3 regions of the Pseudoalteromonas sp. AOP7-A1-14 genome follow, and region 1 is predicted to be linked to each of the others. Evidence: predicted binding sites of a transcription regulator. Region 1 holds the regulator's gene; each other region holds the start of a gene.

The links. Region 1 encodes sigma-54, which starts transcription at its own class of promoters, with help from an activator protein. Its sites were predicted from a motif close to GTTGGCACGNNNNTNGNNT; they were not measured.
Region 2: a site for sigma-54 is predicted at 763-781, ahead of ACT3RM_RS12630 (LiaF domain-containing protein). Genes of this name have one in related genera too.
Region 3: a site for sigma-54 is predicted at 697-715, ahead of ACT3RM_RS15960 (EF-hand domain-containing protein). Genes of this name have one in related genera too.

The regions. Positions count from the first base shown of each region.
Region 1 is NZ_JBQSVO010000011.1:23,871-26,078, reverse strand. It holds gene hpf (ribosome hibernation promoting factor) at 1-253, opposite strand, end outside; gene ACT3RM_RS03565 (RNA polymerase factor sigma-54) at 282-1,775, opposite strand; gene lptB (LPS export ABC transporter ATP-binding protein) at 1,837-2,208, opposite strand, start outside.
Region 2 is NZ_JBQSVO010000082.1:14,115-16,322, forward strand. It holds gene ACT3RM_RS12625 (BON domain-containing protein) at 1-505, opposite strand, end outside; gene ACT3RM_RS12630 (LiaF domain-containing protein) at 814-1,470, shown strand; gene dusA (tRNA dihydrouridine(20/20a) synthase DusA) at 1,965-2,208, shown strand, end outside.
Region 3 is NZ_JBQSVO010000139.1:721-2,928, reverse strand. It holds gene xthA (exodeoxyribonuclease III) at 1-170, opposite strand, end outside; gene ACT3RM_RS15960 (EF-hand domain-containing protein) at 755-1,276, shown strand; gene scpB (SMC-Scp complex subunit ScpB) at 1,425-2,015, shown strand; gene rluB (23S rRNA pseudouridine(2605) synthase RluB) at 2,012-2,208, shown strand, end outside.

The DNA.
Region 1 (2,208 bases):
CTTGGCGGTCTAGTTTATTTATAAGTCCGTCAATCGCGGCGTACATGTCTTGGTGCTGTGTCGAAGCGAACAACTCCGCGCCACTGACATGTAAAGTGGCTTCTGCTTTTTGCTTTAGTTTTACTACATCAAGAATGACATGCACATTGTTTATATGATCAAAGTGCCTTTCTAGCTTCGCAAATTTACTATTTACATAGTCTCTTAATGAATCAGTAATATCTACATGGCGACCCGTTAAATTTAATTGCATAAGCATTTTCCTTCTGTGTGTTAACGCCTTAAATCAAACTTTTTCTTTGGTTCGATGGTGGAATAGCAAGCGACTCGCGGTATTTTGCAATGGTGCGTCTAGCCACTTTTATTCCTTGCTCTGCCAATATATCTGCTATTTTGCTATCACTCAACGGTTTCGCTGAGTTTTCTGCGCTGACTAGCTTTTTGATCAGAGCACGAATAGCTGTTGATGAGCATTCCCCCCCATTTTCGGTGCTTACATGACTTGAAAAAAAGTATTTCAACTCAAAAATACCGCGTGGAGTATGCATATATTTTTGCGTAGTTACTCGCGAAATTGTTGACTCATGCATTTCCACCATTTCAGCTACATCATTTAAAACCATTGGGCGCATAGCTTCGGGTCCATGTTCAAAAAAACCTTGTTGTTGCTGCACAATGCAGTTAGTTACTTTTAATAAAGTATCGTTACGGCTTTCTAAGCTTTTAATAAACCATTTGGCTTCTTGCAGATGAGAGCGAATGAACTGGCTGTCACTGCTTGATTTAACAGAGCGAGACATTGCCGCATACTGGCTGTTTACACGAATTTTTGGCATGCTGTCGGGGTTAAGCTCAACTATCCAGCGGCCTTTTATTTTCTTCACTGACACATCAGGAATAACGTACTCAGATTCTTCACGCACAATGGTATCAGCCGGCTTGGGATTGAGACTGTGAATGAGCGTCATAACCTCTTTAAGCTCGTCTTCTTTAAGCTTAGTCTTTTTCATTAAAGTACGGTAATCACGACTGGCTAATAAATCGATATGATCAGTTAGAACCTTTTTTGTCTCGCTAATCCAAGGGGTTGCGGGATCAAATTGATTTAGTTGAATACATAGGCATTCAGGTAAGCTGCGTGCGCCGATGCCGATTGGGTCAAAAAGTTGAATTCTCTTTAACACAGCTTGTATTTCATCAAGTTCTATTTCTTCTTCGCCGCCTTGATTCAAGCTTTCTAATAAGTCTTCACAACTAACGGTTAAAATACCTGATTCATCGATGCCTTCAACAATAGCTAAAGCGATCGCCTCATCAGTGGGACTAAATGGCGTTAACTGTAGTTGCCACATTAAATATTCGTGCAGTGTTTCTGTTGATGCACCTTGATAAATAGATTCATCTTCAGGCATTGGCCCTGATGACGTATTAGGGGCTGCACTCATGTACTCATCCCACGTAACGTCCATTGCCATTTCGTCACTCACGGTTTCTTTAGTTAATGCTTCTGAGCTTTCTTGTTCGTATTCGCTTGAGGTTTCGTCTGGCGAAGCGCTAACCGTGACATCATCTGTATCTTGCTTTTGTTCATTTTTACCAGCATCTTCGTCACTAAAATTTTGTTCTTCAACCTCAAGTAATGGGTTGCTATCTAACGCTTCTTGTATTTCTTGCTGGAGATCCAATGTACTAAGTTGCAGCAGGCGTATCGCTTGTTGCAGCTGTGGTGTCATTGTAAGTTGCTGGCCCATGCGCAGCTGTAATGATTGCCTCATGTATCTCTAACAATCCTTTTTAAAATGTTGTCATAATTAATACTAGCAGATGCTAGTCGATTTAGAGTCTAAACTGTTCACCTAGGTAAACATCGCGCACTGTTTTATTATTTAATACGTTTTCAGGAGTGCCAGATGCAATTAGCTCCCCATGAGAAACAATGTAGGCTTTTTCACAAACATCAAGGGTTTCTCGTACATTGTGATCAGTAATAAGTACGCCTATACCTCGGTTTTTAAGGTGTTCAATAATCTTCTTTATATCTAACACTGAAATAGGGTCAACACCAGCAAAAGGCTCATCTAAAAGAATAAATTTAGGATTGGCTGCTAATGCGCGAGCTATTTCTACCCGGCGGCGTTCACCACCAGACAATGCCATGCCTTGGCTATCACGAATGTGTTGAATACTTAGTTCGTCAAGTAATTCATT
Region 2 (2,208 bases), on a different contig from region 1:
TAACCGCTAATTGTTTTTCAGCATCTGATTTAACAGAACCATTAAGTGTTACTACACCATTGTCGGTATCGACATCAATGTCAGTGCCACCCACTTCTGAGGTAAATAAGTAACGAGTAGTGATCACCGTGCTAATTTTAGCATCTGTTAAATCACTTTCTGAGTCGTCCATCTCTTTATCCATCGCAGAATTTGCTGTTTTAGCGTCTTTAACCACGGTAAGTTGATTATCAATATCACTAACGCCTTCAAGGCTTAACACTAGCTCTTCAGCCAATTCTTTATCAAGGTCGTTATTTACTTTACCCGTTAAAACGACTTCGCCGTTTTTAACATCTGTATTGATGTCAAAATTATTTAAGTTGGTATTCATTAGCAGAACGGTTTCTGCTTTACCATCAATCCACGCATCTTTACTTTCATTTTCCCAATTACTAGCATTTGCACCCATAGCTGTTGTACCTAGAACTAATGCGGCGATCATAGACTTATTAAATGTTTTCATAATCTCTCTCCTTCTGATTAAAGACAGTTATATCTAAGCGAATAGCATGCCAAGATTATAATTATTAATAATCAGTAGGTTACGGTTTAACTTTAACAGTGAATAATATCTTTGGTAATTATTTACAGACGGACAAGTAATTTATTCAGCTAATGTAGAATTGACTATAAAATAGCATTTTTTATTAATCTATCGTTAATATAACTAATGATTATAATTACATTTAAATATAATTAGCTGATATTATTAGTAAAAAAAGTGGCGTGAGTATTGCTTTCTAGTTTGTTAAAAATATATAAGGAATAACCATGAGCGTAAAATTAGCAGATCGTCCCATCGAACAAGTGCGAGAAGAAGTGATAGACCAGCTGATCTATAACTACAGCCATGCAGTGATCTCTGCTGATGCATTTGAGCGACGCTTAGATAAAGCCATGGAGGCTAGCAATAATGAAGCACTGATTGGTTTAGTCAGTGATTTAGAACTAAAAGTAGATAAAAACTACCATAGCGAAAAGCATGCGCAATTTACGCCAAACTATAGCCACAACAGCACAGAAGAAACCCTACAGCTACGTAGTATCTTAGGTTCTAACGAACGTAGCGGCCAGTGGTTAGTGCCCAAGCATATTTACCTAACTAACGTGTTGGGCTCTATTGAGCTTGATTTTACGGATGCTATTTTTGAACACCAACACGTCACTATTCATGTGCGTTGCGTATTAGGCAGCGACGAAATTTATGTACCTGAACACGTTAATGTTGTATCAAAAATATTTAGTATTATAGGCAGTGTTGAAAACAAATCGGTCTCGCTTAATAAACGTCAAGGTCCGACGATTACCATCGAAGGCGAGGTGATATTAGGCTCAGTTGAAATTAAAATAAAACGTACCATTAAAGAAAAGTTTGTCAGTTTTGCCAACAGCCTGCGCAGCAGCTGGCAAAGTATGAATAAGCCTTAAGATATTTGGCATTATTTAATTCGCTTTTGTGATGAGCATGATATAGCGCTCCTTGCAAAAGTGCAGCCAATGTTAAGACCTACCTAATAAGATACCTTCCTCCTTCAATGTTATACGTGGTTAGCTGATTTATACCCAAGCCACCTCAAGATGCAGAATTCAGCGTTTCGCAGGGGCTTAATATCAAGGCGTTACTTTGCAACAATGGCAGTCCCTTTTAAGAAGTAGCAACGATGAGAGTAAGTGCCTGTGAAACGCCCAATAGGTTGGTTTAAAGCGATTTATACTGCGTTATTGATTTTAATAATAGAACCACTATTACTTGCAATCAATGCCTTGCCTAAATCGCTTTTAATTCCAACTGAAACTCGCATCTTGAGGTGGTTTGGGTATATAATCCGCCGCTTGATTTTTATACTTTTAAAAGCAATTACGTTTTTAAAAACCCCGCGATTAATTAAGTGTGCCCAGTAAGGCAATTTGGAATAATTTTTATGAATGGTAAGACCTTAACTCAAAATAAAGCTCCTTTAAATCAAAGCTTTCGTCGCTTTAGTGTGGCTCCAATGCTTGATTGGACAGACCGTCACTGTCGCACTTTTCACCGTAAAATGACAAAACATACGGTGCTTTACACAGAAATGATAACAACTGGTGCTATTTTATTTGGTCGCGGTGATTATTTACATTTTAACCACCACGAAAACCCTGTTGCTTTACAGTTAGGTGGCTCTGATC
Region 3 (2,208 bases), on a different contig from region 1:
TGAAAGTAAACGTGGTAACCCATTTTTTGCACATCTTCTAGAGGGAAAGCCTCATCATGTACTTTTATCTCTTGTAAACCGATAACATCTGGCTGGTGCTTATCAATAATAGCTTGTAATTGGTGAAGGCGAGCGCGTAGCCCATTTATGTTAAATGAAATAACTTTCATACAGTGGCCTTAAGTGGTTATGTTTTTCTGTCTGTGTTGGGCAAATTCTACCATTAAATAACGCTGGGTACAGGGCGATATTTATAAAATAGTGATGCATTCATGTCGAACAAGTGATGAGCAATTGTTAGGTGTTGATCATTTGATATGCAACAAGTTTATAAATAAAAAATCTAGTACTCTGCCTTCTCTGAGATATATAGTTCGAGCCATTCGGTAAATAATGTACTTACCTTGGACTTTCATGAAAACTAAAACATTAGCACTTTTGATAATTACTGCGTCATTAACCCAAGCTTTGAGTGCAGCGCGGCTGTGAAAGATAAAACTTGTGACTTGAGTTTACTTTAGTGTAATGACGAAAAGATAACTGAGTTTGTTAAGCGGTATCACAATAGAGCCATTTAAGCTGAAACCGGATAGATCGCTTGAAAAAATTACAAACAGCCCTGCAAGGCGTGCAATAAAAGAGGCGTCTTGTAGGTGTTTTAAGTTTAAATGAATATTAAATTCAACAGCTTATGTTTTTGGCATTTTATTTGTATATTAAACGTTGAAACTAATATACTACAAGGAAACGTCTTATGAACAAGTTAACTTTAGCATCAACAATTTTAGCTGCTTTAAGCCTATCAGCATGTTCTGCAAATCCGTCTATCGATAAAATCGACAGTGATTTTGGCAGTCTAGATAATGATAGTGATGGCTATATTTCAAAAGTAGAAGCTGATGACGATAGCATTTGGCAACACTTTTCAAATATTGATACCAATATGGATGAGCAAATAAGCCAAACCGAATTTAATGCTTATATGCAATTAAACACAGGTAAAGTGGCTGATGGCAGTGATGTAACTGATTCCGCCTTTAAAGCCGGAATAGCTAAATTTGAACCGATTGAAAATAGTTTTAAATCGTTAGATAACGATAATAACGGTTATATTTCTGTAAAAGAAGCCAATGATGACGATATTTCAAAGCACTTTGGTTATATAGATAGCAATAAAGATAAGCGTATCAGCCGCGATGAATTTGTTAACTATATTCAAACGCACGGTAAAGATGTCGCTGAAGATGAGGCTCTTGAAATGATTAAAAAGAGCTAATTATTAATCAAAGCTCATATATACTTAATACCAGCAGTGCTTCTGCTGGTATTTTTAGTTTTTACATATAATAAATTTTCCAACCTTCATCTTGATCTGTCATAATGACTCGTTAAATATAGTTTTTTTCAATGTGCGGTTAAATGACATGGCGACAAAGCGTGTAAGTGATGAACAACTTATTGAAATCATTGAAGCTGCGATTTTTGTGGCGGGTAAGCCCCTGTCTAAACGCCACTTGAAAGACATTGTATTAATTGATTTAAACGTGTCTATGGTGCGATTAAATCAAGCGATTGAACAAATCCAAACACATTATATGACTCGTGGTATTCGTTTAGTTGAAGTAGGCAGTGGTTATCGCTTTCAAGCGTGTGCAAGTTTGGCACCTTGGCTTAATAATTTATGGCAAGAACGAGCCCCTAAATATTCTCGGGCCTTGTTAGAAACCTTGTCGTTAATTGCCTATCGACAGCCAATCACTCGCGGCGAGATTGAGCAAGTACGAGGAGTCGCAGTGGGCTCAGGTATTATTAAAACCTTGCTTGAGCGTGAGTGGATAAAAGTAGTGGGACATAAAGAAGTGCCAGGGCGACCTGCCTTGTATGTAACCACTAAACAATTTTTAGATTATTTTTCGTTAGCTGCCCTTGATAATTTACCGGCGCTGCCTGAACAGCAACAAAGTAAAATAGATCAGCTATTGAGTGATCCTTCTGTGAGAGAACTATCAATATGAGTATACAAGGTGAAAAGTTACAAAAAGTCTTAGCCCGCGCAGGCGTAGGTTCAAGACGTGAAATGGAAAAACAAATTGATGCAAACCGTGTTAGTGTCAATGGTAAAGTGGCTAAATTAGGTGACCGGGTTGAAGAAACTGACCAAATTCGCGTCGATGGTCATATCGTAAAAATTGAAGAAAAAGCGGATCG